Regions from separate parts of the Paenibacillus hexagrammi genome, predicted to be linked through region 3. Evidence: riboswitches for the same ligand, from Rfam matches in the RefSeq annotation. Region 3 holds a riboswitch; each other region holds the start of a gene.
The links. A riboswitch is a leader RNA that binds a small molecule or an ion and turns the genes downstream of it on or off. The one in region 3 is predicted to bind cobalamin.
Positions count from the first base shown of each region.

Region 1 (10,198 bases), 2.5 Mb from region 3:
AACGAAGGTATGAAACTTACGCTTCGCTGTCGCGTCGATTTCGGCCTTGGCAAGGAGATGCCCTTTCCATCAGGACTACCGCTATCGTACCAGGAAGCAAGGGAGGCATTGCGGCAGCGCAACTTACTTACGAAAGAAGCCTGGATTCACAGCACTTACAAGCCTTATAAATCTACTGGACGTATTCCAGAGTTCAGCGATTTCGAGGAACGAATTCATCTTGCTGTACAAAGCGGCAGCAGCGAACAGATCGAAGGTGCCGTCAAACAATGGGTGGACGCGCTTAAGCAGGTCGATTTCATCAGCTTGGATCAATTGGATCGGTGGTGGAGGGAATACAGCGTACTGAAGCGGCGCTGGACCATAGAGAAGATCCCAGGACTAACGGAAGAGCAGTACCAAGCCAAATTATCCGATGATGCATCCCGAGTCATTGTTCCATTAGATGAACAAGGAATTCTCTCCTTGAATGTCTGGCAGCAGCAGCTGACACGAAGCATGGTGCAATTGTCCAAGTTTTTACTTGATCATCAACAGCAGGACAAGAATGTTATCTTTGAAATATCCAAATATTTAGAGAATCATTATCAGGAAGACATCACGCTTCAGGACATCTCTAATCGCTTCTTCTTAAGTCGGGAGTACATCTCACGCAAATTTAAACAAGAGTTTTCGGTGAACCTATCCGATTACTTGGGTCAAATTCGTATGGACAAAGCTAAAATGCTGCTCCTTAACCCGCATTTACGTATCACTCAGGTTGCCGAAATGGTGGGCTACCAAGATGAAAAATACTTCAGCAAAGTATTTAAAAAGCAAGAAGGCCTCTCACCCAACGAATACCGTAAAAAGCAGCTGTAAGAGCTAAGTTTGTTGATAAAAGCTCTTATTTCAATCGAATAACACACTGTCAACAACGCTCGGAGAAAAGCTACTGAAGCTCGGAATGTACCCTACTTTATCAAATAATTATTGAAGCCGAGGTGACACGAACGATGAATATGCCTATCGAGACTTCCACAGCTAATTCTTTGCCTAGAGCATCGAAGGCATCGAAAGTAAAAAGAAAAACGTACCTCCTCCTGTTCTTTGGGTGGGTTCTGTTAATCGGAGTCGGCGTCGCAGCAGCCGTGCTCTACACCAATCACTTGAGGGAGCAAATATCAGCTGACATCGCCCAGCAAACCCAGCAGCAATTGAAGGTCATTCAGGAGGATTACCAAAGCCAGCTAGACCAACTCAAGCAGGGCATGACGACCGATATGACTGCGCTGCAAACGAAAGTGGATGCGCTGAACGAACTGCTCGCCTTCACCAAGGACAGCGCTAATAGCAAGACAGACAACAGCAACCAGCTGTACACGCAACTTGCCGAGGTGAAACAAAAGCTGGATGAGCTTGAAAAGAATATGGAAGTGTTGAAATAATGAATCCTATCCAATCCATCAATCGTATGTTCCTGCTGGCCTGCGCTCCTTCCTGGGCATGCTGATTTGGCTGTTGCTCGTGAACACTCACATTGAAATTTCAGCTCCTTCCTCTGCTGCTGTAGGGGGCTTGTCTTTACACAATGACGCAGTTACGATCATCGGTAAGCTGGACCAAGCTGCGAGTGACGCTGCCATAACCAAAACGAATATCGAGAAATACTTTGAGCTGTATGAGAAAAGCACAGCAGAAGTTGCCAGTATGCTGAAAAGTGCCGCCGCACAAGCAGCACGGCCGGGAATCATTTATGACAGCCGTATTACCGCCAAGCTGGGAAGCCCCCGTGGCCAAGTATCTTCAAGTAATATTGATTTGAAACTGTTTGATCTTCATGAAAACAATTACTCCGGCTACGCGCTTAAAGTAAATCTGAAGAGCGACAAGGCCATTAAACTAGTACTTGGGAAAGATAAAATGGGAAGCAGCGAGACTACCCTAGATGCCGTTAGAAGATATGGGGCCATCGCAGGAGTGAATGCGGGAGGTTTTGCAGATGATAACAAAGGTGGGCGGTATCCTTTGGATACTACGGTTATCGGTGGTAAATACTTAAACGGATTCTTCCCTAGCAATAATGGCACCATCTTCATCGGATTGAATAAAGAGCGTAAGCTGATTGGGGGCAAGTTCACCAGTCAATCCCAGCTCGACGCACTGGATCCTCTGATGGGCTCGACTTTTGTGCCGACCCTGCTGCAAGGCGGTGCCAAGACGTCGATTCCAACGCAGTGGCAGACATCACCCGCTAGAGCGGCCCGTACGATTATGGCGAATTATAAGAACGACCAGCTGCTCTTTATTGTTACGGATGGACGCGATGAAAGCGGAAACTCCGGTGCTACATTAGCCGAGCTCCAAGATAAAATGCAGAGCCTCGGTATCGTCGACGCCTACAACCTGGACGGTGGAGGGTCCTCGACCTTGATCTTTAATGGAAGCTTGATTAACAAGCCTTCTGACGGCAAGCTCCGTCCGCTTGCTACCCACTTTCTATTTTTCAAATAGGATAGCAAATAGCAAAATTCACAGTTTATTCGTTTCTTTTTCATCAAGAATTGGGGTATAATAAATTTTAACCATGCATATGCGTTCATTCTTGCAGGAGGTGTAACACGATGTTCGGATTATCATCCACATTCTGGCTGGTTATTACAACTTTCGCGTTGTTTATCATTGCGATGTTGACAGCCGCTTATAACGAGGACAAAACTAGTGGTCTGTAAAGCTCTTGCAACGTCCGACAAAAAAAGCATCGTTTCTCAATAGAGACGATGCTTTTTCTTTCCTATCATTTAGTTGAACCTTATACTTTCGATCTCAGCATATTCATTTCCCCGAGACACACGCTGCAAATATGGCGATCTCTGAATTCGCTGACTCCGTCCATGTTTCCACAAAAGACACATTTGGGACGGTATCTTTCCAAAATAATATGGTCGCCCTGTACCAAAATCTCAACAGGGTCTCCTTCGTTCATTTGATATCTCTTTCTGAGCGACTTGGGCAATACAATTCGTCCCAATTGATCAACTTTACGTACAACTCCTGCAGGCTTCATCATAGGACTTTCACCTCTCTTCTGCTCCGTTTACTATGACTCTAGAACTAACATCAATTGATGTAAGCGCATTGATTATGTTACCTATTCGCCATTTTTTATGAATTTCCTTCTAGTTTTGGCTATTATTTTATAATTCTAGAGTTTAAGACTTTTGTCTTACAGCGAGCGAATCCCTACATACTACTGTCAGATATATTATCCTTTTATGTAAGTCCAACAAATCCGGTCTGACGAAGTCCTTCATATAAGATAATAGCTGCCGAATTAGACAAATTTAGCGAACGTACCGCATCCGACATCGGCATTCTCATCAATGTTTCCGGATGCTGATTCAGCAAAGACTCAGGCAAGCCCTTCGTTTCCTTCCCAAACACAAAGAAATCCCCGTCCTGGAATTCGAAATCCGTGTAGCGTTTCTTCGCCTTGGTTGTTGCAAAGAAAAAACGGTGACCGGCATAAGCCTGGAGTACCTCGTCGAACGAATCGTGATATTCAAGCTTAACCGAGTGCCAATAATCCAAACCTGCACGCTTTAGCGTCTTATCATCCGTATCGAATCCAAGCGGTCTGACCAAGTGTAAATGTGTGCCTGTAGCAGCGCATGTGCGCGAAATATTTCCTGTATTTGCCGGAATTTCCGGTTCCACGAGTACAATATGAAAAGCCATTTCCGTTAATTCACCTCACTCTCTATCCTATTATAAGACATGCAGGAAATCAATTTAACATAGCGATAACTTTTTCTTAATATGTCGTTGATAGAACCCCTTCATAATAAACTTATCATTCGATTAAAGGAGCCGACCCGTCGATGAAAAGAAAAATTTTAGTGGTGGATGACGAACCTTCCATCTCCATGCTCATAGAATTCAACTTAAAGTTAGTAGGCTTTGAAGTTCATTGTGTTTACGATGGTGAGGCTGTATTCGATGCGATTCAAACCTTTCGCCCCGATCTCATTGTTCTCGACTTAATGCTGCCGAAGATGGACGGATTTCAGGTCTGCAGAAAGCTGAGAAGTCAGAACAATCTCGTTCCGATCATTATGCTCACCGCCATGCAGGACCTGACAGATAAAATCGCAGGGCTTGATAACGGCGCCGATGACTACATGACGAAGCCGTTCAGCCCGCAAGAGCTGGTCTCCAGAATCCAAGCGATTATGCGCAGAATTCAAGCGCTTCCATCCGCCAATGAAGATGCACCGATCCAAATCGGACAGATTTGTGTGCTTCCTGATCAAAGAGAGGTTAGTGTTGCCGGTTCACCCATAGAGCTTACTCCAAAAGAATTCGAATTGCTGCTGTTTCTCTGCAAGCATCGTGGCAAGGTGCTTAGCCGCCAGCAGCTGCTCCATGGGGTTTGGGACTACCACTTCCTCGGTGATACCCGCATAGTCGATGTACACATCTCACATCTCCGTGACAAAATCGAGGGCAATGCCCGCAGTCCGCAATATATCGTGACCATCCGAAATGTCGGATACAAGCTGACAGAACCCGCGGTCAAGGAATCTCTGGCCTAAATGAAAATAAAGCTTATTCAAAATCAGCTGTACTGCTGACCTGAATAAGCTTATTTATTTGCGGTCTACATATCATCAAAAGAAAAATCATCATCGCTAAGTGGCTCCACATGAATCGTTCGTACATAGCCATTGCCTTTTTTTGAGAAAAAGTCATGCTGCTTCGTCTTCGTACTCAGCCCGTTAAGAACAATCGGATTAATGTCCTCATCCGGGAATTCAGGATCCAGACCTAGATTCATAAAGGCTTTATTCGCGTTATACCGCAAGAACGCCTTCACATCCTGAGCTAGACCAATGGAGGCATACAACTCTTCCGTGTAACGCTCCTCGTTAGCGTGAAGCTCTGCCAGAAGCCCTTTCAGCTCCTCATAGGCTTCGTCCTGCTCCCCGGGACTGAGCTCGTCGTACACTTCCTGTGCAAGAACGCCTACATAGAGACCATGAATACTCTCATCACGTAAAATCAAATCAATAATCTCACCGCTGCTGGTCATCTTGCCTTGTCCGGCCAAATATAACGGGTAAAAGAATCCGCTGTAGAACAGGTAGCTTTCCAAGAGAACCGATGCCGCCATCGCCATATACAACTGCTTACGCGTCTCAATCGTGTCGTAATAGCGGGAGATGGTATTGGCTTTAAACTGAAGATAAGGATTTTCCTCCACCCATTGGAAGATATCATTGATCTCCTCTGTGGAAGAAAGTGTTGTGAAAATGCTGCTGTACGACTTGGCGTGAATTTGCTCCATCATCCCCATAAAGCTGAGCACAGCCTTACGCTGCAGGCCTTCCACATGCTCCAGAATCTTCGGCATACCAACGCCGCCCTGCATCGTGTCGAGCAGCGTAAGCCCTCCCAGAACCTTCATATACAGCGCTTGTTCGGCCGGGCTGAGCGTCATCCAGGACATCTTGTCGTCGGATAGCGGGATCTCTTCGTCCGTCCAGAATTGCATAATATTTTGATTCCAGAATGTGATGGTGAAATCATCGTCAGGTCTGTTCCAGTTGACGGCTCTCTTGATGCTGCTCATGTTCGATTTGTTCCCCTTCCCGTTATACCGAACAGCTAATACATTCTTCAACGGATAGCTGATTGGTTCGTGTATAATAGAGCGATTTTAGTCCTTTGCGTGCAGCGTAAACATAGTAACGAGCAAGCTCTCTTGTCGTAACGTCGCTGTTTACATGCAGAACCGTCGAGATTCCTTGATCCACATGCGTTTGAATCTCTGCAATCAAATCTAGTATCTTGAATTGATTCATTTGATAGGCGGATTTGTAAAAGAAGAAATTGTCCCGTGCCAGGAACGGCATCGGATAATACGTCGTCGAATTCGCATACGTGCGCGTTTCAATCGGCTCTACGATCGGCATTACACTCGACGTGGCATTTTGAATATATGAAATGCTCTGCGTAGGCGCAATAGCCATTCTGTAGGCATGGTACAACCCGTGAACGCGCACCTCATCCTTCAGCCTGCTCCAGTCGTCAGGAGTTGGGATCTGCATGCCTTCAAACAAGGATTTCGCTTTATCAGTAACAGGCCGGTAATCGGTCTGGATATATCGTTCAAAATAATTTCCGTTCGCGTACTCCGAAAGCTCGAAGCCGTCGAAGGTTTTGCCCTTTTCCTTGGCGATTTCCATACTTCTCTCAATGGAGTAGTAGTTCATAGCCATAAAAAAGGTGCGCACGAAGTCTTTGGCTTCGTCACTTTCATAGCTGATTCGATTCTTGGACAAGTAACCGTGCAGATTCATCGCACCTAGTCCAACAGAATGCAGCTCCCGGTTCGCCTTGGCAACACCAGGGGCGTTAGCAACTGTCGTCATGTCACTCACAGCCGTTAGTGCTGTCATGCCCTCGTGCACCGATTCGCGTAGCTTTTTCAAGTCCATCACATTCGCAATGTTAAGAGATGCCAGATTGCAGCTGATATCACGACGAATGATATTGTCAGCGCCGTAGTCACCGATCTCCAGAAGTCTCTTGAAGCTGAAAAATCTCCGTGCACAGATTGGACATCTTGATGGCGCCGATCTGTTTCAGCGGATGAGCCAAGTTCGCATTCGTTCGGTTCATAATATATGGATAGCCGGATTCCAGCTGTGTTGTCGCAATTTTTACCAGCATCTCACGAGCGCTCATTACGACTTTCTTCTTCACTCGAGAATCTGCGAGTAGTACGTCATACATCTCATCGAGATCCATGTCGTCCAGATGCTGACCGTATGCTTTATAAACGGTATAAGGAGCAAACACGTGAAGAGGTTGGTTCTCTTCAGCAAGCTTGTAGAATTGATTAGGAACAATTAATCCGATTGACAATGTCTTCAAACGCGTCTTCTCGTCAGCGTTAATCTTTTTGCTGTCCAGGAATTCCATGACGTCCCAGCCGAAGATATTGTAATAGGCAGCTCCTGAGCCTTTACGTTGACCCATTTGGTCCGCATAGGAGAATGCATCCTCCATCAGCTTCATGACAGGCATAATGCCTTTAGCCGCACGCTCAACGCCTTTAATCGACTCTCCGCGACCGCGCAGCTTGGATAAGTTAACGGCAACTCCGCCGCCAATTTTGGAAAGCTGCATACAGGTTCCGAGCACATAATTAATCGAGTTAAGGGAGTCATCCATCTCCAGCAGGAAGCAGGATACCATTTCGCCTCTGCGGCTCTTGCCGGCATTGAGGAAGGTAGGCGTTGCAGGCTGCAGCCTCTGCTCCATCATGGATTTGGCCAGATCTTTGGCTGTATGTACATCACCCCGCCCCAAATGAAGCGCTACAATCGCCACACGGTCCGCATAGTGCTCCAGATATTGCGTCTTGTCATCGCTTCGTAATGCATAATCCGTATAGAATTTGGAAGCCGCCATATAAGAAGAGAATTCAAACTGATAGTCGTGCGTGATCTTGTATATATCTTCAACCTCGGATGCCGAATATTTCTCGTACACATCCTCGTAATAGTTTTGTTCGATCATGTAACGAACCTTGCTTGCCGTGTCGGGAAAGCTCATGCTGTTGTGATTTACTTCTTCCATAAATACGCGAACTGCTTCTTTATCCTTCTCCAATTGAAAGAAGCCATCGGCACCACGCTGCAACAGCTCGTTGTTTAACTCAATATGCCGCAATTGCTTGCACCCCCTGAACAAATCGCTGTACATCTTGACGTGTTCCGGACAATTCGAATTTACTCAGCACCGGAACTCCGTATTTCTCTGCAATACGGTCGGCGCTCTTGGCGAAACCGTCTCCCCAATTCTTATTGCCGCTTGCTGCTACGCCTTGAAGTCTGGCATGATTCCGTTCCAAGAAGCCAGAGACCTTCTCCGGGATTTGACCAAAGCCCGTTGTGTAGGTTACAAGCACAAACGGCTCGTCCATCCTCAACGCTTCATCTATCTGAACGGCCGGCAAATTTACTTTTTTGATAAACCTGCGAACATTACCTGTCTTCGAATCGTAAGCAATCAGCATCGAAACTTGTCTCCTTTTGGCACATGAAAATGGCGCATTCGGCATGCTTGAAGGACCGAATACGCCACTATATGGACGAGTACATACTACTACATCTAGTGGGAGTCAGGACACCTTCCTATCAACCGTAGGGGTGTGTCAACGAACAGGCAGGTCTCCTGACTTGGCGTCATGGCTAGCGTCCGCCTTCCCGATTTGCAGTCCAAGAAACCTAAGCAAACCAGTGGCTTGTGAGACGTAAGCTCTGCCTAACAGTGGCGGGACCGCGCCGGATTTGCACCGGACTTCCCTATTAAGCTGCTGCGTTTCTATGAAACTAGAAGCACCTGTTCATTACGATATATAGTTGATAGATTCAAATTTATATCAATATATTGTGCTTGTCAATGAGAAAATCGACTTAGATTTCCTATAAAATAGTGTCATGTTGGGTATAACCCACCTACTATTCAGTACATAATATGTGGATAATGCCTTCCATATTTAGGGATTGACAAATGAATATTTCAAGCGAATCCTTGCTGTATCTGGCTTCATCCGGTTTGAAGGACAGTAAATTCTCACCCCATATATGGGGATATTCCCTGGAGGAATTGGGGATAAAGTGGGGATAAGGAGTGTCACAAATCTTTTGGAAATCTACGGATTGACATACTAGATATAGAGAAAAGACTACCCTCGTTCGATCGTACGAACGAGGGTAGTCTTTTAAGTGCCGTTTACAAGCTACGACAAAATTAGCTATTACGCTTTTGGAAGTCTACCATGAAATCAGCCAGTGCTTTGCAGGATTCGTATGGCACGGCATTATACGTAGAAGCTCTCAGACCGCCAACGCTGCGGTGACCTTTCAGTCCGACAAAGCCTTCTTGCTGCGTCTCCTTGATGAACTTCTTCTCAAGCTCTTCATCCTGCAGGCGGAACGTCACATTCATCATGGAACGGCTTCCTGCATCGACTGGACCGCGGTAGAAGCCGCCGCTTTGATCGATTGCGCTGTAAATCAAGCCTGTTTTCTCACGGTTCTTTGCTTCAACTGCAGTTAGACCGCCTTGCTCCTTGATCCACTTCAGAACAAGGTTGACCATGTAGATCGAATAAACCGGAGGTGTATTGTACAAGGAATTGTTCTTACCATGAATTTCGTAACGCAGCATCGTCGGAATCGTCTTCGGCAGATCTTGAAGCATGTCCTCTTTGATGATGACAACTGTCACCCCGGATGGACCCAGGTTCTTCTGCGCACCGGCATAGATCATGCCGAACTTGGATACATCTACCGGACGGCTAAGGATATCACTGGACATATCAGCAATCAGCGGCACATTTCCTGTCTCCGGATAGCTTTGGAATTGCGCGCCTTCAATGGTCTCATTGGATGTTACATGAAGATAGGCCGAATCTGGGTGAATCTGGATTTCGCTCAAATCAGGAATTTTCATGAACTTCTGTTCTTTGGAGCTGGCCGCGATCGCAACCTCTCCAAACAAGCCTGCTTCTTGAATCGCCTTCTCCGCCCATGCTCCTGTCAGAACATAGCTGCCCACCTTACCGGACTTTAAGAAATTCATCGGGATCATCGCGAATTGCGTGCTTGCGCCGCCTTGCAGGAATTGAACTTGATACCCGTCCGGGATGCCGAACAGCTCCTTCAACAGCTGCTGTGTTTCATTATGTACTTGCTCGTATTCGGCGCTGCGATGCGAAATTTCCATAATCGACATGCCAATTCCCTTGAATTCGACAAGCTCTTCCTGTGCTTTCTGCAGCACTTCGAGTGGAAGAGCCGCCGGCCCCGCATTAAAATTGTAGGCCCGATTTCCCATGAATAACCACACCTTTGCTTTTGTATTATGGCTATGATAGCAAGATTCGCTTCACGCATCAAGTAAAACCTTAGATGGAAATGCTAAGCTGAAGAGCATCCGCTGTGTTCGCAAATTCCATTTCATCAGGAGGATATCAATGCAAAATACGACAGCACAATCAGCCGACTTCCGACTATTCGTCGGCATTCGCCCTCCAGAGCCCGTCAAGGCAGCTCTGGAGGCATGGCGAAGCAGCGCCCATACAGCGCTGCCCTTCCAGAAGTGGACGCACCCTGAGGACGTCCACGTTACGCTCTTCTTCCTC
Region 1 is NZ_CP090978.1:1,121,201-1,131,398, reverse strand. It holds gene L0M14_RS05125 (response regulator) at 1-861, shown strand, start outside; gene L0M14_RS05120 (hypothetical protein) at 996-1,427, shown strand; gene L0M14_RS05115 (phosphodiester glycosidase family protein) at 1,558-2,493, shown strand; gene L0M14_RS05110 (AbrB/MazE/SpoVT family DNA-binding domain-containing protein) at 2,792-3,046, opposite strand; gene trmL (tRNA (uridine(34)/cytosine(34)/5-carboxymethylaminomethyluridine(34)-2'-O)-methyltransferase TrmL) at 3,253-3,717, opposite strand; gene L0M14_RS05100 (response regulator transcription factor) at 3,861-4,574, shown strand; gene nrdF (class 1b ribonucleoside-diphosphate reductase subunit beta) at 4,640-5,611, opposite strand; partial or broken gene nrdE (class 1b ribonucleoside-diphosphate reductase subunit alpha) at 5,634-7,719, opposite strand; gene nrdI (class Ib ribonucleoside-diphosphate reductase assembly flavoprotein NrdI) at 7,706-8,065, opposite strand; cobalamin riboswitch at 8,197-8,410, opposite strand; gene serC (3-phosphoserine/phosphohydroxythreonine transaminase) at 8,803-9,891, opposite strand; gene thpR (RNA 2',3'-cyclic phosphodiesterase) at 10,031-10,198, shown strand, end outside.
Region 1: another riboswitch for cobalamin. It lies ahead of nrdI (class Ib ribonucleoside-diphosphate reductase assembly flavoprotein NrdI); the one in region 3 lies ahead of L0M14_RS23750 (S-layer homology domain-containing protein).

Region 2 (10,198 bases), 1.8 Mb from region 3:
GAAACGGCCTGAACCTCGGGATGCTGCTCCTTCATCAACCGCATCAAATGAATATATGTGCTGAAAATCATCGGATCCCCTTCGGTAACGAATGCGACATCCTTACCCTCGGCGAGACACTGATATACCAGCTCCACCGTCTTGGTCCATTGCGCTTCCAGGGCTTCTTTGTCCCTCGTCATAGGGAAGGTGAGTCCGAGCATTTCTTTATCCGCTGTATTCATATACATCTCTGTAATCGCTAGTGCATAGCTTTTAGCTCCGCGCATTTTTCTCGGGTATGCGATAACCGGACATTCTTTCAGCAGCCGGAACGCTTTGACCGTAATGAGCTCCGGGTCCCCGGGACCAACGCCAACACCGTATAACGTGCCGATTTTACTCATCATCGTTTCCTCCCTGATCTGTCGCTTCCGCATGCTTGGCTTTGGCTGTGATGATGTAAATGGGATTGAGGGCATCAAAGCGCTTCATATTCAAAATCGGCTTACTTCTCGACACCTGTGCCAGCGTAATCTGCGTCTCAAACCCCAGGCTTGTGAACGTCTGATCAGCTTCATACAGTGTCTCAATGGTTGCAGCGTTCAGCACGATTCTGCCCTTCGGCTTAAGCCGCTGTGAACAAACCTTTACTAGCTCCTTCATCTCGCCGCCGGTGCCGCCAATGAAGATAGCGTCGGGGTCCGCAAAGGAATCCAAGCCTTGAGGAGCCCGGCCCTGAACAACCGTGAGATCTACTCGAAATTTCCGGCAGTTATCCAAGCAATTTTGCAAATCGTCAGCATTTTTCTCAATCGCGAATACTTGTCCGTACTTGGCTATTTTGGCAGATTCAATGGCCACCGAGCCTGTACAAGTACCAATATCCCACACGACACTGTCTGCTTTCAGCCGCATTTGGCTCAGACTCAGAACGCGAATTTCTTTCTTCGTAATCAGCCCTTTATCCGGCTTTCGCTGTGCGAATTGATCATCCTCGATGCCTAATGTCCACTCCGGGCCAGCTGATTGCCATATCAGGAGCATCACATTGAGCGGCGAAAATTCCGCTGCCGTAAGCTGCTCCAATTCGTACCAACCTGTGCGTTCGCTATCGCTGTCTAAATTCTCGGCAATAAATGCCCGGTACTCCGTCATTCCGTAGGAGAGCAGATACCTGGCAATCTCAGCCGGTGTGTTCGTATCATCGGTCAGCAGTGCGATTTTGTGCTTGCCGTCTATTCGCTGTATGAGGCCTTTCATGCTGCGGCCATGTACACTGGTGATGTAAGCGTCCTGCCAGCTTTCCCCGATGCGGGCGAAGGCTAGTTGAATCGAGCTGACATTTGGATAAATCTCTATCCCGTTTAGCTTCTTCGAGGCGTATCCTCCTATTCCATAAAAGAGAGGATCACCTGTAGCAAGAATGACGGTTCTCTTCTCTGTTCCTGCGATCGTCTCCATCAACGCCTGCAGGCTTCCTTTAATCACGATTTTCTCCCCTGAAAATCCGGAAAGAGAGCTAGCTGGCGTTCCCCGCCGACTAATACCTCGCACTCCTCTATCCACTTCATATACAGAGGTAACAGGCTCTCTTTCCCATTACCGCTGATACCAATCATTTTCATTGTGCCGCTCATTCGATTCATCCTATCTGTGTATAATGCCATTCAAAATGATAATAGTTTTCGGAGCTGATTCATGTATCTTGCTATCCGGTTATGTGGATCATCTAGCGTGTAAACGTTGACAACCGTTATACGATGCCACACCGCTCGTACAATGCTACAGAGCCTGTGGCTCTCTTCGAATTGAGGACTGACCCAGCAGCTCTGCTTTCATGGAAATGATGACGGTTTCGATTTCATCGAAGCCTCCGCCCCCAACCTCCAGAAGACCTGCGCGGCAGCACCTTTCGCATAAACGTTCAAAATAGCGGCGATGACCGCTTGCCGCCATCAGATCGCCTACCTGCGCCGCTGTGTTGGCGTTTCGGATTTCTTCAAGTAAAGTGTCGGAAGCTTCTGACTCTACTGCTACCTGTGCCAAAAAATTAAAATCAACCGGGGCACTCTTGGAATGCACCATCATCACTCCCTGAGCAACCTTGGAGAATTTCCCCATCATCCCGACTAGTGTCACTTTGCGGACTCCCTGCCTCTGGCACTGCGTCAAGGCGAAGCCGACGAAATCGCCCATTTCCACAAAGGCTTCCTCTGGAAGATTCGGATACATGCTGATTCCGTAAGTCTCCGTGCGGCCACCTGTGGATAACACAATATGCTCACAGCCGCATTTGACGGCGACGCGGATCGCCTGAGCTACACTGGCTTTATAGGCAGCTGTTGAGAAAGGTACCACGATTCCCCGTGTGCCTAAGATCGAAATGCCGCCGATGATACCAAGCCGCCCATTGAGCGTTTTCTTGGCGATTTCTTCGCCGTCAGGCACAGAGACGAGCACGTAGACGCCGCGCTCCATCTCGTACTGCTCGAGCACCTCTTGCACGGTCTCGCGAATCATTTTTCTCGGCACGGGGTTGATCGCGGCCATGCCGACCTCCACGGGGAGGCCGGGCTTCGTGACGCGCCCGACGCCGATGCCTCCGTCGATCGCGATGCCGGGCTCATCGCGCCAGCTCACGCGCACGATGATCTTAGCGCCGTGCGTCGCGTCAGGGTCATCGCCGCCGTCCTTAATCACGGCGGCCTCGCCCCACAGCTGCGTGTACTCGCAGCTGTGCAGAGCAAATGCGACCGTATCCCCGATCGGGATACGGATGCGCACTTCCGCTTGCGGCGCCTGCTCGATGAGCGCCAGCAGCGCCGCCTTGGCTCCTGCGGTCGCGCAGGAGCCTGTGGTGTAGCCATGGCGGAGCGGCTTCGCTTGCTCGTCCATGGCCTGTTTTACCCCATCCGCGCTGCGAGGATGGACAGCGCGTTCACGGCAGCCACGGCGACCGGACTGCCGCCCTTGCGGCCGATATTCGTGATGAACGGAATATCGAGCTTCGCCAGCTCCTCCTTCGACTCCGCTGCCGAGACGAAGCCGACCGGCACGCCGATGACGAGTCCGGGCTTCGCAACGCCTTCTTTGATCAGGCGGATCAGCTCCAGTAGCGCCGTCGGCGCATTGCCAATGGCAAAAACACCGCCTTCCGCCTCTTGGATCGCTTTGCGAATGGAAATAATCGCACGTGTCGTGTTGAGCCTTTTGGCTTCCTCGATGACATCTTGATCGGATATGTATACTTTGACCTCGCCGCCGTACTGCTCGATGCGGGGCTTGCTAATGCCCACCTGCACCATTTGCACGTCGGCAACCAGAATTTTCCCAGAACGAATTGCTTCAACGCCAGCTTCAATTGCTCTGGGATGGAACCGCATGCTTCTTCCCAGTTCAAAATCCGCCGAAGCATGAATTACGCGCTGAACGACCGGATATTGTTCCTCTGTGAAGCTGTGCTCACCAAGCTCTTCCGTAATCATTTCGAAGCTCTTCTCCTCGATTTCCTGCGGCTGAACGGTTAGCGGTTTAAAGTCCGTATGAAATTCCATGGTCTATGCCTCCTTAAAAATAAGCTGTCCGATATGCTGCAGCACACCGTCAAAGTCTGCGTACTGGGTCCCATATTCCAGCCCCGGACGGCCGATCACAATGCTCTCAATGCCCATCTCCAGCGCTGCTTCCAGCTTCTCATCCACCGCGCCTACTTTTCCGCTTTCTTTGGTGATCATCAGTGTAACGTTATAGTGGGCGTATAGCGCTTGATTCAGCTCTTTGGAAAAAGGACCTTGCATCGCGACAATGTTCCTCTGCTCCAATCCCAGCTCTTCGCATTTTTCCATATTGTCCTTGCGCGGAAGCATACGGGCAATTAATGTTGTATCAGGCAGCCCTAACAAGCGCTTCGCAAAAATGCCTAGGGTTTTGCTGCCCGTCGTGAGCATAATATTGCCTCTTCTTTGCGCAGCTTCTTCCGCCGCTGCTTGGTAATCATCGACGATCGTAATGAGACCACTCTGTTCGTAAGTTAGACTTTGGCGCTCAAAGCGAACGTAAGGAACCTTAGCTTCCTGCGATGCCGCTATCGCATTCTTGGAAGCCTCCTCCGCAAACGGATGTGTAGCGTCGACCACGGCACGGATGCATTTATCACGAATGAGCTCCTGCATCTGTTCCGCTGTCAATCTGCCGGTCAGGACAGGAAGTCCTTCCATCTCCATGCTTTTAGCTGCACTGTCAGTAACCACCGTCGTCAGAATTGCATGGCCTTCAGCTCGAATTTGGAGTGCGAGCTCTCTCGCATCGCTTGTTCCGGCTAGGACAAGAATCATATCTTTGTACCCCCAATTTGAACGGGGATGCTGTCTTGCAGCTGTGTATGGTCGTGTTCGTGTTGTTCGCTGTGTTCCTCATGGTGATGATCTTGGACGTGATCACGCTCGTGCACATCCGCATGACGGTGATGATGATTATGTTCAAGGCCAAGATTCTCCTCTTGGTGTTGATGGTGGTGTTCATCGTGCTCTTGGTGATGCTCTTGGTGGTGTTCATGGTTGTGCTCACGATGATGATGATGGTGAACATGTCCATGGTCATGATGGTGCTCATCATGAAGCCCATGGTGATCATGATGATGATCATGGTCGATATGCTTCATCGCTTCCAAACGGTACTGACACATATCGCAGTTCATTTTCACCTCATCCTGGACGGCCTCTAGCGCCCGGCTTATGAGAATTTCCTTCAGAATCGGATGGAAGCCGAAATAGGGAGCAAGCACAAACTCATGGTTTACATACTTCTCGCCGTACCCCTCAACCAAACTTTCCATCCTTTGAATCAACACACCCGTGAACAAGAAGTACGGGAGAATCACAACCTTCTTTGCTCCAAGTCGGATACATCGTTCAACACCTTCATCAATCAGCGGAGCCGTTACCCCGATAAAGGCGGTCTCCACCCATTTGACCTTAAGGCGTTCCCACAAAAGCCGAGAAATTTTGAACAAATCACTGTTTGCGTCTGGATCGCTGCTTCCGCGTCCTACGACGAGGAGAGCCGTGTCCTCTTGCTCCTGCTCCACTTGGATCCCAGAGTCAAGAATCCGTGAGGTTAAGATGTCAAGAATTTGATCGTGAACACCGATTGGTCTCCCGTAGGTGAACTGAACTTGCGGATATTTCAGCTTCGCTTCGTCGATCGCTGCAGGAATATGGATTTTGGCGTGTCCGGCAGCAAATAATATAATCGGTATCACGATCACACGTGATGCTCCTTGCGATATACATCGTTCAATTCCTTGTGAAATCGTAGGCAGAACGAACTCCAAGAAACACGTTTCCACTAAAAAACCATTCATTCTTGCAGAAATATCAGCTACAAATTGCCTGACCTCTTCATTACCTTCTTCATCCCTGCTGCCATGACCAACAAATAAAACTGCATTCATATCTCGTTCTCCTCCTGAACTTCTATTGCAAATGATCCAAGCATTAATCCCCGCAGGCCGCATTTTCGATGACAAAGCCTTGCGCTTCCTGATGTCGGTACCCTTCGATCTCCTTCACCCTCTTATAAAATTTATGGAATCTTTCATTCGGATGTCCTTCTGTCTTGTATCGTTCAACGATTCGCGCTACAAGCTCGACAATCTCTCCTGGCTCGATTCCTTCAGCTACAGGCTGGGCAGGATGCGCGTTTCGTCCCACCGTTTTGCCCCCAAGAAACAAATCAAACTTTTCTTTCCTGTACACGATACCGATATCCTGTTGTACAGCACCGTAGCATGCCATCCCGCATCCGTTAAAACCTATCTTTAATTCTTTGGGAACCTCGAGATTGCCGACTCGCTTATGAATGGCCTCTGCATAAGGAATGGATTCACTTTTTTCCAGATTACAAAAATCACAAGCTTTGATTTGCGCTAGGTCTCCAATAGGAGAGAGCAGAAGTCCCAGCGCTTCAAGCTCCTCTGTTATTTCTACCGGATTCTCCGTTTGAATTCTTACGATCAACTGATGATGCGGCGTGTATTCCATATCTCCGCGATCCCCAAGGATTTGTCCCAAAGCTACTAACTGTGTACTGCTTAGCTTTTTATTGGCAATTCCAGGGCTAACCGCGAATTCAAAGATTGATTTCGTCGCTGTCACCGCCGATTGTACTTGCGTTTGTGCTCGTAGTTCAGCTGATATTAGTGTTTGTGCCTGTAGTTGTGCTGGTAGCTGCACTGGTGCAGCACACGATTCTTCTCCTTTTCCTCGGGAAACGAGTTGGAGCGCCTCCACAGCCAGTTCATGTAGATTTGGCCTTACCTGCAAAGTTTCATCGAACCCCAGCGCCGGAACTAACGGCTTTGTATTCCTTGATTCTCCGATTACCTGTGACGCCTCTTCTTGTGCAAGCGCCCAAGGCTCTGCCTCCGCTTGAAGTCTTTGATGAGGCTTCAGAGGCTGAATCTCTGCTCCAAGCGTATATTTGCGCTGATAGCCTCTTGGCGTAATCATGAGCCCGTCGTAATTTTTAGTGCTTGAATTGCCGATGATGATGGTGGTCAACATGCCAATTTCGTAGTTCAACATTTCAGATAGCGTCGTGACGATGACATGCTCCCGATCCCGATACGCACTCTTGACAATACCTACGGGCGTATCCGGTGAACGATATTGAAGGAGGATTCTCTGAGTCTCCACGATCTGCCTCGTCCTTCTTCCGCTGCGCGGATTGTACAAAGCGATAACAAAATCGGCCTGCCCCGCCGCCTCAACTCTTTTGGCAATGAATTCCCAAGGTGTAAGGTGATCACTGAGGCTAATTGTGCAAGCATCATGCATGATTGGCGCCCCAAGCAGCGAGCCTGCAGAATGTAGAGCGGAAATACCCGGGATGACCTCCACTTCAACCCCTGCAGACCGTGTCCAGCCCTGCTCCATCAGCACCTCATAGACGAGTCCAGCCATTCCATATACACCTGCGTCACCGCTTGATATGACTGCTACCTTCTTGCCTGAATTAGCCTGCCGGACTGCCTCTTGCGCTCTGCTGACCTCCTCCGTCATGCCTGTTCGAACGATTTGTTGTTCTGTGAGCAGGCCTGAGATCAAGTCCACATATGTGTTGTAGCCAATAACGACCTCACTCTCTTGAATCGCTTCGCGTGCCCGCCTGGTCATATGTTCAAAGCTTCCCGGACCGAAGCCGATAATCAGCAACTTCCCTTTCATATCTTCATCCCCTCTCACAAAATTGCCCGTCTAAAACCCAGTTTCACGATATGTAAGCATGAAAAAAAGCACTTCCAACACAGAATCATGTTAGAAGTGCTTGGTTAGCGCGCCAAAAAAGAAGAAAAAAGGAGCAACCGCTCTCTAACACTCCCTAATTCCTCGTAGGGTTTGCAGTGTTGATAAACCAGGCAGGTCTCCTGACTTCGATTACCGTCTCTTCGCGTCTTCCCGGAGCAAACGCTCCAGTGACTTTCGTGCGAAAAGATGCCGAAATAATTCGGCCATCGTTACAGTGGCGGGTCCGTGCCGGATTTTCACCGGACTTCCCTTTTAACCAAATGAAAGGTTCATTTGGCACCTGATTCCAAATATGCAATTAGAAATATCCTATCATCAATACTATCGCTTGTCTACGCATTATTCATAGATTACTTGGTATAAGCCCTCTAGCAAGCTCCTATAATCTAATGGATTATATTCAATTTCGGAGAAAGAAACATGAATCACCTTATTCGACGTTTTTACGACGAAAAAGCTTTTTTCGGTGTTTTCAGGATCTATGTACGTATAGCAATCCAACTGCGTGCTTCCTGTCTTTTGCTGAAGGAATTGCGTAGCTTCCAAACTGTGATTTGCATAGCTAGGCATATTCTGCCCTCCTTCCCAGAAAAGTCGCTATCTTCTATATCGCAGCATGGTATATACCATCAGATAGGAACAGCACATGACGAGCATCATGGCACAGATAAAAATAAGCGAACTGCTTGACTCTATCGTATCCAATGAGTCTTGTACAATCTCTACAGGATCGCTCACAATATCCCAACTATTCCAACGCAAAAAACGTCCCAGAAAAACCCCTATACTGCACAAAAACTGCAAAACGCCGACAAACAGCCACGCGGTACGTGAGCGAAATTTCTCCATGAACATCTCGTGAACAATGTACAATGATAATAATCCTGTTAACAGAGCGGTAAATGCCGTCAGCGCGTTAAGCAATATATCATATTGGATCGGAATTGAGGTTTTTAAGTACGTCAAGTGAACGATGTCAGTAATGATATAAGGGGAGTTGGGATAAAATAGCAGCCAGAATGCCAGTCCAAATAAAATGCCGAAGCGGAAGTCCGCTTTTTTTGCCATGCATATCGTACGACTAAAGCTGCCACAAGCGGGATCCAAGCCAAAATGAGATTAGGCAGAATCAGCCAATGGTAGAGCGTGCTGTGCGACCATATGATCCTTAATAGCAAGAGTAGGACACTGCCGGAAGACGCAATGAACAACGCAAGCACAATTCGCAGTAGCGATTGATTCAATTGTATGAATGATCTTAAATTCAGGGGAAGCCTCTCCTTTCAACATTTTATTATACATGAGAAGCATAGAAAGACGTATTCCTTCTTTAATTTTCGGAATTTTCATACTATAATAAAAGTGTAAGGATGACGCTTTCAACTTTCGATTGGAGGGGGAATCATGATGAGCGAACAACGTGCGCAAGGACTGATCTTTGTGATTACCGGCACCAGCGGTTCAGGACGCAAAACTATTGCCCGCCGCATTGCCGAGGAGCTCGGATTTTCATCGGTTGTCTCTTACACAACTCGAACACCAAGACCTAAAGAAATCGAGGGAACGGATTACAAATTTATATCGAGGAAAGCGTTTATCGATGCGGATATTGCGGGCGAATTCTTTCAAACAGTTGAAATTGACGGCAATTTCTATGGCATCAAACGAGCAGATCTGGAGCAAGCTCTTAGAGAGCATGAGTCCATCTACGTCATTGTCAATCGCTACGCAGCCAACCGGTTTAAGTACGAATTTGGAGACCGGGCTATTCGTATTTTCATCTATGTAAACAAACAAACGATTATGGAACGCCTACTCGCACGCCAAACACCTGCAGACGTAGTCGACAACTATTTGAAACATTATATTGAAGAAGTGTCCTACCGAAAGCAATGCGAGCATGTCTTTGAAAACATAGACCTCCAGCAAACCTCCGAATCCGTACGGACAACCATGCTCAGCTATATGCCAACACCGGCCAATTAGTTATCCCGTTACATAGGAAGAGACTCACCTATTCGATGTAGGTCGAGTCTCTTTTTACGTTTTCATGTTGTAGAACGCTGTTTTTTTCGTAGAGCCATCTTTCCGCCAAGCAAGGACACAGGAATAACGATCAAAAGCCCAATTACCTGATACCAGGTAGCTATGCCAGGGTTTGAAATAAAAGAATCAAATTCAATTCCAGCCCCAATTACACCAATACAAGCTGCATTGATAAGCTCTGCCCGCCTGGCTACCCTTGCTGCCACATAGCCACCGAAGAATGACCACAGCATGCCAACAACCATAAACAAGATCAGCCAGCCGATGTGATTATACACTTGTATTAACTCTTCTTTATCCCCTTCATGAAGAGACAAATATATGCTGCCCATTAACCCCGAAGACATAAATGTCCCCAAATTATCAACGATCACACCTGCAATAATACCTAACAGATGAAACGTTTTCTCCGTTTTCTCTTCCATGTCTTGCTCATACCTCTCCTTGAGACTTGCCGCTGCTTCCCCATCATAACATGGGATACCAGTACATTCCAGTTTTGCCGTCACCCGTGCCTTTGTTCAATCGGTACATTCACAGGCACATCAAACATCCATATCCAGAACACGCATAATACAACGGATATTCCATATGTCAATATCGGGCGCTTGTGGTGCAGCCGCAAGATCGGAAACATCGTCACATCGAAGGCAGCCGACCACCACAAGTTCCAGCCATGCTGATAGATCATCCGGTCATTCGTTGTAAAAAACCACTCAATGAGCACATAAATAAGGATCCATTTTACATGATGAATAACGGCTTTGAATGTATCGGACTCTGGATAAGCACTTAGGAAAAGCAGTGCAGTACTAGGAAACGTAATGAACGAATAGATCATCTCCGTAATGCTATGATTGGGA
Region 2 is NZ_CP090978.1:3,353,304-3,363,501, forward strand. It holds gene cobI (precorrin-2 C(20)-methyltransferase) at 1-386, opposite strand, end outside; partial or broken gene cbiE (precorrin-6y C5,15-methyltransferase (decarboxylating) subunit CbiE) at 379-1,619, opposite strand; gene L0M14_RS15195 (cobalt-precorrin-5B (C(1))-methyltransferase) at 1,765-2,877, opposite strand; gene L0M14_RS15200 (precorrin-8X methylmutase) at 2,886-3,536, opposite strand; gene cobK (precorrin-6A reductase) at 3,540-4,316, opposite strand; gene L0M14_RS15210 (sirohydrochlorin chelatase) at 4,313-5,434, opposite strand; gene cobJ (precorrin-3B C(17)-methyltransferase) at 5,478-7,208, opposite strand; cobalamin riboswitch at 7,382-7,588, opposite strand; gene L0M14_RS15220 (hypothetical protein) at 7,629-7,859, opposite strand; gene L0M14_RS15225 (DUF1361 domain-containing protein) at 7,887-8,357, opposite strand; gene L0M14_RS15230 (guanylate kinase) at 8,694-9,275, shown strand; gene L0M14_RS15235 (hypothetical protein) at 9,338-9,760, opposite strand; gene L0M14_RS15240 (CBO0543 family protein) at 9,841-10,198, opposite strand, start outside.
Region 2: another riboswitch for cobalamin. It lies ahead of cobJ (precorrin-3B C(17)-methyltransferase); the one in region 3 lies ahead of L0M14_RS23750 (S-layer homology domain-containing protein).

Region 3 (10,198 bases):
GAGCGGTTCCGCTGAGCGCAGCGAGGTCCGGCGGTACATAGCGGGACGAATACCTCCCGCGGTATATGTCCGGCGAAGGATAATCGTCGCGATGATTTTGATGGTGGGGCTCCAGGTACGAGAGAAACAGATAAAAGGGCTTCTCGTCGTTCCGCCGATCCGCAATATAACGGATGGCCGCATCCGTTAGAGCGTCTACGCGATACCCGGGCAGCTCAACAGGCTCGTTGTCCTCGTTGTAGAGCAGGGTCCGATAAGCATCGGACGTATGCTCAAGGGAATCGGCGGCGAGCCAGTAGTCGTAGCCGCCTCTTTTCTCGACAGGCACCGGCTGAGTACGCGTCCCCGCCAGGTGCCATTTGCCAATGTAGCCCGTATCATAGCCGGCTTCCTTAAAATAATGCGCAACGGTCTGTGTACCTTCCGGCAGCGGGATGCTGTTCGTGAAGCAGCCGGATGCCGTCGCGTAGAGTCCGGTTTGCAGGCAGGAGCGGGACGGCCCGCAGACGGGCTGGCTCGTAAAAGCATAGGCGGCATGCGTGCCGTTGGCAGCCATCCGGTCATAATTCGGCGTCAGCTCCAAAGGGTTTCCATGTGCGCCGGTCGTATCCCAGCGCTGCTGATCGGTAAAAAATACGATAACATTAGGCCGCTTGTCTGCGGTTTGAGTCATGGTTGAAGCGCCTCCTTGATTAACCCTTGATACCTGTCGTCGCAATACCTTCTACAAAGTACTTCTGTGAGAAGAAGAAAACCAACACAGGCGGCAAAATAGCCAGCACCGCCATCGCCATAATCTGGTTCCACTCGATCGTACCGCCGGTTGAATCGATGGTCATGCGCAGCGCCAGGGAGATCGGGAATTTTTTCACACTATTAATGAAGATAAGCGGATTGAAGAAATCGTTCCAGGTCCAGATAAATTGGAAGATGGAAGCCGAAATCATGGCAGGCATACATAGCGGCAGCAGGATGCGGAATAGAATCGTCGGCGGATTGCAGCCGTCCATGACCGCTGATTCATCCAGCTCCTTAGGCAGTCCCCGGAAAAACTGAACCAGCATAAAGATGAAGAACGGAAAGCAGCCGAAGGCCGCAGGTACAATGAAAGGCAGGTAGCTGTCCAGCCATCCCAAATTCCGGAAAATGAGATACCGCGGAATGATAATGACGGTATGCGGCAGCATTAAGGTAGAGATCATCAGCACGAACAACAGATTGCGAAGCGGGAATTTGAAACGGGCAAAGCCATAAGCGACCAACACACTGGACAGCACAGTGAGGACCACTGTAGGAATCACCAGCACGAAAGTATTATAGAAAAACGTCGTATAGCTGTACTGGCCTGTGCCCGCCCATCCCTTCACGTAGGAATCCCATACAAACTGGCTGGGCCAGAGGCTGAGCGTACCGAATAAGTCGGCGTTGGTCTTAAAAGAGCTTAAGAACAGCCAAATCAGCGGATAAATCATCAGCCAGCCAAGAAGCAGGAGGGCGATGTGTTTCACGGCAGTACGCAGCTTGGCGCTTTGCGCTCTGGAGGCTGCGCTTCTAGGTTGAGCAGCGGATGTTGCTGTGGTTGTTGAATTCGGCATTTATTTCCCTCCGTCTTCATAATGGACCCAAGATCTAGCCGAACGGAAGATGAAAAGGGTCAAGATGAGAATCATGGCGAACAGGAACCAGGACAGCGCGGACGCATAGCCCATCTTCATATTGGAAAACGCCTCGTCATAGATTTTCAGACCGAACAAATAGGTCGATTTCACCGGTCCGCCGTTGGTAACGACGAAGGCCGCTGTAAACTCCTGAAGGGCATTAATGGCCTGCATGACTAGATTAAAGAAAATGATCGGCGTAAGCAGCGGGATGGTAATCGTCCAGAGCATACGCACCCGTCCGGCACCGTCAACCATCGCAGCTTCGTACAGCTCAGATGGAATTTGCTTGAGACCTGCGAGGAACAGGACCATGGAGGAGCCGAACTGCCAGACTACGAGTAAACTAATTGTTCCAAGAGCTACATGAGGACTGCCCAGCCAGTTAACAGCCGGAATATGGAGATAGGACAGGGCTTGATTCACAACGCCCTCCTTCATAAACAGAAACCGCCACAGAATGGAGATCGCAACGCTGCCGCCCAGGATGGAAGGCAAATAATAAACCGTGCGGTACCAATTGACTGCTTTTCCTTTCATATTCAGGATCAAAGCAATGAACAGGGCAAAAGCCAGCTTGGCCGGAACGGCAATCAGCGTATATATAATCGTGACCTTGATGGAGGGGAAGAAATCCTTGTCGACCGTCAACATTTTCACGTAATTATCCAATCCAATGAACTTGCCCGGTTTGACAACCGTAGAGTCTGTGAAGGAGTAATAGAACGATAAGAGCAGCGGATAAAGCTGAAACCAAAGAAACCCGATCACCCAGGGCGATACGAATAACAGGCCCCAGAGGACGTTGCGCATACGCATGCTTTTCAAGTCAGATGTTCCTTTCCGTATACGGGCTAAGTGTTAAGAAGGGTGCTGCCCTGATGGACAGCACTCCTTCGCGCATCCCTTATTTTGCTTTCATTTCTTGGAGTTTGGCAGTAAAGCCTTCGTAAATTTCATCCGCTGCTTGCTGCGGTGTGAGCTGGTTGTAGATCAGCTTTTGGATGGAGTCCTTGACGACTTGAGCAAGCTCTGCATTCGTGCTGATGACGTTCGGTGAAGTTGTTTTCTTGGCGGAAGCAAGCTCTAATCCCTTGGAAATGCTAGGGTTCAGCTTACCGGATTCCTCAAGCGCCTTACGGGCAACGTTTGATGCCGGAATCCCGCGCTGTGTGGTCAGCAGCAGTGCAGCATCTTTGTCATTAATCAGATAATTGATAAATTTGGCTGCTTCCTCTTTGTTAGGTGAGTCTTGAGCAATAGCAAAGCCTGTGCCTGCAACAGTAGGGTTACCCGATTGGACGGCGCCCGGATTCTCAGGGAATGCGCTGACACCGATTTTGGCATTTTGAATAGCTTGCTTATACTTGTCGATGGCTTGAACGTAGTCGAGCAGGAGGCCAATTTCGCCTTTTACCCATTTTGGATTTTGCTCCATCTTGCCGACGAATGCTGTACTATCGCCGAACGGCTCAATAGCGCCGCTTTTATACAGATTAGATAAGTAGGCCAGGCCGTCGGTTAGCTGTGCTTTATCGAAGCCAGGAGTGAAATCGTCGTTCACCCAGCCCTTGCCTGTTTTTTGCATGATATACGGCTGAAGAATCAGCTTGTTAATCACGTCGATATCAGCAGTAAGCAGGTAAGCATCTTTATCCGCTTCATGGACCTTTTTACCTTCCTCGATCAGCTTATCCCACGTCCACACGGTATCGGCGGGAATTCCATGTTTTTGCATAAACTCTTCATTAACGATGGTAGTAGCCGCAAACATCCCCGACGGAACCATGATTTGCTTGCCTTTATAAGCACCGTAATCCTTCAGTGCGGACTCCGGAATTTGCTTCATATCAATGAGGCTGCTGACGGAATTCAGATCCAGCATGAAGTCGCTCATATCCACGGACCATTCATACGTGAACTGAAATAAGTCGGGAGCGGTTTTGCCGGCGAATTGCGTAGCGAGCTTTTTGTTAAAACCATCAAAGCCCATATATTCCGCTTCGATTTTTACATTCGGATGCTGCTTTGTATAAGCGTCGATGGCAGCTAGCGTTGCCTTATGTCTGGAGTCGTTGCCCCACCAAGCAAAGCGCAGTGATACGGGCTTACCGTCGGTAGAAGCACCGCCTGAACCGGTATCGGCAGAAGCGCTGGGAGCAGTGGAGGCTTGACCGGAGCCTGCGCCTGAGCCGGAGCTGCAAGCGGATAATATAGTTAATGAGCTAAGCAATACGACACACATTTTGGATAGACTAGTTAGGTTTCGGTTAAACAAAGTTACGTCCCCCTGTCTTGTAGTGAATTTCGGGCCCAAACTCAAGGTAACATGAATCCGTTTTCATAAAAAGGGCTTTCATTTTGGAACATGGCGGTTTCATTGCTCGATTTCTTTGGAAAAGGTATCATATCTTTAGATTATTCGCTTCCATTGAGCCAATTTATACCGTCATTCCTTTTTATATGTACGAGGGGCTATAATGAAGAGAGGAGGCTTGAATCATGTACAAATTAGCGTTTGTTGATGATGAGACGACGACTCGAGACACGCTTTGCAGCTGTTTTCCATGGGAGCAGGCCGGATTCGAAATTGTGGCTCAGCTTGGAAATGGAATGGAAGCGCTTAAATATTTGCTCCAGCATGAGCTGGATGCGATCCTTTGCGATATCAAAATGCCCGTCATGAGCGGGATTGAGCTGGCAAGGGAAATCCATGAACGTAAACTGCCGGTGGAGGTAATTCTGCTCAGCGGGCTGCGGGATTTTGAGCTGGCACGCCAGGCGATCAGCTACGGCGTTCGGCATTACATGGTGAAGCCGGCTAAATTCAAAGATTTGCACGATGTTCTCATGCAGCTCAAGCGGGAATTGGATGAACAAAAGGGAGGGGCAGCTGAGCCTGACTCCGACATCCCCACGCAGGTGGAAGTGAACGAACAATCCCTCGATCCTGTCATACAGCGCATGCTTCACTTTATTGAAGTCGAATACCGAACCGTAACCCTGGAGGATGTGGCGCAGTTTGTACACATGAATCCCAGCTATGTGAGCTCCTATTTTCGCAAGCTTACGGGTCAAAAGTTCTCCGATTATGTGCTTGGGATTCGGATGAAAAAAGCGGCTGAGCTTTTGCGGGAGCATCGCTGGAAGGCGCTTGAGGTCAGCGAAATGGTGGGATATGCGAATGCGAAAAATTTTATACGCGCTTTTAAGCAGTATTACGGGAAAACGCCAGGGCAGTTCAAGCACGAGCATTAAATATGTCAAGCAGAGTGATGCAGCTTTAGCGCGAAAATTTTTCGCAGACAACCTGAGACGAGTGATCGTGCTGTCGCTCATTCCTCTGACCATACTAGGCTCCTTGTCCATCTTTATTACAGTTTGGTACATCCGCGGCTCTGTGGAACAGAACAGTGAAAACCGGCTGAATCAAATTAATCAGCTTACGGAGGTCATTCCTGCAGAGCTTGATTCTTTAAGTCTTTCCTTTGACAAGGATCCAAAGATCAAACTTCGGTTGAAAAATATACTCAATACGACTTCGTTTTCCTTTGAAGAGGTAGAGGCACTGTTTTATTTGCGCAACGTCATTGATGTTCCGGCTAATTCCAAATCTTACATCCATTCCATTTATATTTATTATGAGAATTCGCAAGGGCGGTTTTTAAGTTCGCGTGACGGCATTGCCCAGATGGATTCGGTGCTGGATACGAGCTGGTACACCTTTTACCAGTCCAAGGTATTCAGTGGAGAAGAAGAACTGGTTACACAGCCTCGCGAGCTAGTGGCCAGCTCTGACCCTAATGGCACCACGCAGGTGCTAACCGTGTATCAGCCGTTCGGGGGACTTAATGAGGACGGGCATCCCCGCGGCGTGATTGTGATGAATGTCCTGCCTTCCTATTTCGCCAAATCATTGAATTTGTTTAACGACTGGCAGGGCAGCTATTCGTATATCGCAGACCCAAGCGGCGATCCGCTGATTACCTCTGACAGCTTCGGAGGCAGCATCCCGCTGCCAGAGTCTGAGCAGCTAGCAGAAGGGCATTTGATCCGCTCTTCCTTAGGCGGCGCTTTAGTTACAATGAAGCAATCCCCGCGCCTGGCTTGGATAGCCGTATCCGTCATCCCGACCAAAGCGTTGTACAGCCTTCCGAGGATGATCGTGTACATTACCTTGGCGCTATCCGTGTTCTCCTTGCTGCTGAGTATCATCTACGCTCTCTGGATCACTAGGAAAAATTACCGACAAGTTACGCAAATCGTCCATGTGCTGGAGCATGCCGATCGCCATGATGACACCGTCCCTGCCATGCCGGACAAGATTCAAGACGTGTACGAGCTAATCGTCAAAAATATTCTTGATACGTTCCTGGAGCAAAAATATTTGCGCATCCAGCTCTCCGAGCGGCAGGCAAAGATGGAACTTTTGGAGCTTAAAGCGCTTCAGTCGCAGATGAACCCTCATTTTATGTCCAACACTTTGCACTCGATTTACTGGAAAGCCTTCCAACTGACGCGTTCACCGAATGATGCGTGCGTCATGATCGAACAGCTCAGCGACCTGCTGGAATATGCGCTGCGGGGAACGGATGATGCGGTAACGCTGCACGATGAGCTTGCCAATGTGAGAGGCTATATCGAGCTGCAGAAGACCCGATTCTCGGATCGCTTGCAGGTGATCTGGGACACGAGGGCGGAGATGAAGGACTGCCGTGTCGTGAAAATCAGCATGCAGCCGCTAGTCGAGAACAGCATTCATATCGGTCTTGCTGCACAAGACCAACTGGCTGTTAAGGTCAAGTGCCGCATGAATGGTGCAAATTTGCATGTTACCATCATCGACAATGGACCGGGAATACCGCTTGAACGGCTGAAGCGCATTCGCGCGTCGTTTGAGTCAGACTCTATGCAAGGCAAGCATGTAGGACTCTTTAATACAAGCAAAAGGCTAACGCTGCATTACGGCGCAGGCAAGTGGATGCGCGTTCTTAGCAAGGAAGGGAAGGGTACGGCCATTACGCTGATTTTTCCGCAGTAACTACTAGAGGCGAGATCAAAGTGCTAGTTCTGCAACTCTGTGTAAAATCAGCGAAGTAACGCAGGATAACAAAACCAAAGAGCTGCCCACCTAAACCAGGGCTAGCTCCTTTTTGCATGTGCATCAATTTCATTGAAAGTGTCCTGTTGAATCTTCTGAGTGCTCGGTCATTTGAAAATCCTCTCGATTTTTGTCAAAAATTCACGAAAAAACCTTGGACGCCAATCCAAGCGCATGGTATTCTTTTTAGTGATTAAAAGTGAACCGTATGCTAAGGCCTTTCAGTCCGCATTCGGTAACCAAACAGGGAAGTCCGGTGAGAATCCGGCACGGTCGCGCCACTGTAAGCGGGGAGCTGCTTTCAAGATGTCACTATCCTTTTTAAGAAGGATGGGAAGACGGGAGATTAGCTACGATCCGCAAGTCAGGATATCTGTTGAATGTCAGTACCATCGCCTACGCGGGAATAGGAGAGGGGGAAACGGCTGCATGAGTGTACTTCCTTTTGTACATCTATCTGGCCAGCTAATCTATGCGTAAAGCGTAATCAGCAGCCCTTCTTCATGTTGGGGTGCTTTTTTATTTCACGGAGAGAGGACGAAACAACGGATGGAAAGAAAGCAAGTCGTACAAAAAGTAAGCATGATCCTGCTGATCTGGTGTTTGCTCATTTCCGCTTTTAGCGGAGCTGTGCCGGTGTATGCGGATCAAGGAGATCAAGGGACTGTAACCGTCCCGCAAGCGATAGAGGATGCAGCTGGCTATCTATTAGCAGCGAACGGAGACAACATTACCGATTGGGATGCCTATGCGCTAGCGAAAGCAGGTAAGTCGGTACCGGCATCGTATTTATCCTCGGTCAGCAGTCAGGTCGGACTAAAAAACGGCCAATACAACAACGTCACCGATTACGCAAGGATAGCACTGGCCGTGAAGGCTGCAGGCGGTAATCCCGAGCAGGTTGTAACGGGAACCGGGACGTACAATCTGATTCAGAGCATCTATAACAGCGATGTACTGACGGCGCAAGGCAGCAACGGTGCGATTTATGCCCTGCAAGCCTTAAGCAGCGGAGCGTACAATATTCCGTTAACAGCGAAGTGGAAACCGGATAAAATCGCAGCGTGGCTGCTCACGCAAAAGAACGCCGACGGCGGCTTCCCGCTCTCGTCAGGTGGCGATAGCAGCATCGATATCACGGCTTCGGCAATTAAAGCCCTTTCCGTGTATAAAGACTTGCCAGTTGTCCAGCAAGCGATTGAAGGCGGCGTTCAATGGCTCTCTTCGAAGCAATTAGACAACGGAGGATTTACCGAGTACGGGGAAAATTCCGAGAGTACCGCACAGGTGATTATTGGACTTTCCGCAGCAGGTGTAGACGCGCGCAGCGCCAGCTTTACCAAAGCTAACGGAAATCCGCTCAGCTATCTGTTTACCTACCGCAGAAGTGACGGCGGCTTCGTCCATCTTACAAGTAGCAGTGCTTCGGATACAGGTGCAACTGGTCAGGCTTTAATGGCATTAGTGGATTATGATGCGTTTACCGGGGGCAACAGCGGGTCGTATGTATCTGTACCCGTCATCGGCGGTGGGTCATCTTCGGATGCGAGTGTGACGGTTCACGTCGCAGGTCCGGCAGGTATTTTGGCCGAAGGAGCGGTGACGGCGAGTAATGCGTTTGATGCGGCTGTGCAGGTTTTGCAGGCTTCGGGCGTATCATTTGATGCAGATGGAAGTCATTATTTCCATGCCGTTAACGGCATAAGTGGAACCGGTAACACATGGTGGTATTACAACGTTAAGCGTCAAGGATCATGGGATTACGCAACCGTTGGTGCCACCAACATGCACGATTACCAACTGCGTGCTGGCGATGACGTGTATTTGTACTACACAGGGTATAGTACAGCACTCGTTCAGTCGATCACGATAGACCCTGCCTTGCCCGTTGCAGGTGAGGCGGTTACAGTAACGGTTTATCAATCCGTGTATGATTATCAAAACCATCAAGAAAATATCAAAGAGGCTGAGAACGTCTCTGTGGAGATAAACGGGCAAACCGTGCAGACAGACACCTACGGTGTCGCTCAATTCCCCGCCGGTTTTTCCGGTGGAACCTATCAAGCAGTAGTGTCAGGTTATCAGACAGGGACTGCACCTAAGATCGCTGCTGCTTCCAAGTCTTTTGAAGTGGGCACAGCTATGATTCAAATTGAGGGTTCATCCCAAACTTTTGCTGTGGATGCGGCGAACTCGCCTAATTTGTTGGATAGTATCGAAAACATCCTGGTAGAGCATCAGATTCATAAGCACATAGATAACGGGTATCTGCAATCCATCGAATCCGATGCCGATGCATGGAGCTACGCGATCTACAGCCAAGGCAAATGGACCATTCCTATGGTAGGGATGGCAGACTATACGCTTCACCCAGGTGAACGAGCGGTCGTTTACTTCAGCGGATTTGATACTGACTGGAACTCGACCACTTTCCTGGTCAATTCCATAACACTAAACCCTTCGCAGCCGAAAGCGAACGAATCTTTCACCGTAAATATTCTAAAAACATCCGGCTTCGACACGCCTTCACCAGCGGAAGGCGTCCAAGTAAAAGTCGGCGGACTAACAGCGGTAACGGACAGCCAGGGCACAGTTACATTCGCGGGTCTGCCTGCTGGATCGTATGATATGGACATCTCAGGGTACAAGGCGAACAGCACTCCGATCATTGTCCATATGTCGCAGCCGATTACCATTCAGCCCCGAGTAGACGGAGGCACGAATACGGGAGGAAGCCCAATCGTCTACCTCTCCGTGACAGGTGATAGTAATAAGGGAACCATCCTTTCCACAAGGTCGGTTGCCTTACAGAGCGGCGACACACCATACTCTTTGTTGATTCGCACGTTGGGAGCAAACCGTGTTCAATCATCGGGCTCGGGCTCAACCGCATATGTGCAGGGCATAGACGGTTTAAGAGAATTCGACGAGGGGCCGCTAAGCGGATGGATGTACGCAGTTAACGGCAGCTACTTGAGTACAGGCGCAGACTCGGTACTACTGAAGTCCGGCGACTCCGTATCTTGGCGTTATACGAAAGACGGTGGCAATGATTTGAACGCACCTTCCCCAGTAGGCGGTGGAGCGACTACAGCAACAGGAACATCTACCTCTGAAGTCGCAGATAAAGTGAAAAATCTGGAGCTGGCTTACGACAACAAGAAACCAATTCAACAAATTTCCAAGCCTGCAGTGATTGTCAATGCGGATAAGAAAATGTCCGCTTCCGCTGCGGAAGCGCTCAAGAAAGAATTGGCAGGCAATGCGGTTGCATTGGAAAAGACAGCACAAGCGAAGACGGCAACTGAAATTACTGACGCCAAATCAGAAGTGAAGCTGCAAATCCCAGAGAATGCGCTAGCTGAAAGCAAAATCATTACCGTCAACAAGCTTTCATCACAAGAACGCGAAGAGCTCGTTTCACCCATTTTTGAATTCG
Region 3 is NZ_CP090978.1:5,199,378-5,209,575, reverse strand. It holds gene L0M14_RS23780 (sulfatase family protein) at 1-673, opposite strand, end outside; gene L0M14_RS23775 (carbohydrate ABC transporter permease) at 693-1,595, opposite strand; gene L0M14_RS23770 (carbohydrate ABC transporter permease) at 1,596-2,477, opposite strand; gene L0M14_RS23765 (ABC transporter substrate-binding protein) at 2,566-3,936, opposite strand; gene L0M14_RS23760 (response regulator transcription factor) at 4,161-4,916, shown strand; gene L0M14_RS23755 (cache domain-containing sensor histidine kinase) at 4,843-6,699, shown strand; cobalamin riboswitch at 6,965-7,154, shown strand; gene L0M14_RS23750 (S-layer homology domain-containing protein) at 7,309-10,198, shown strand, end outside.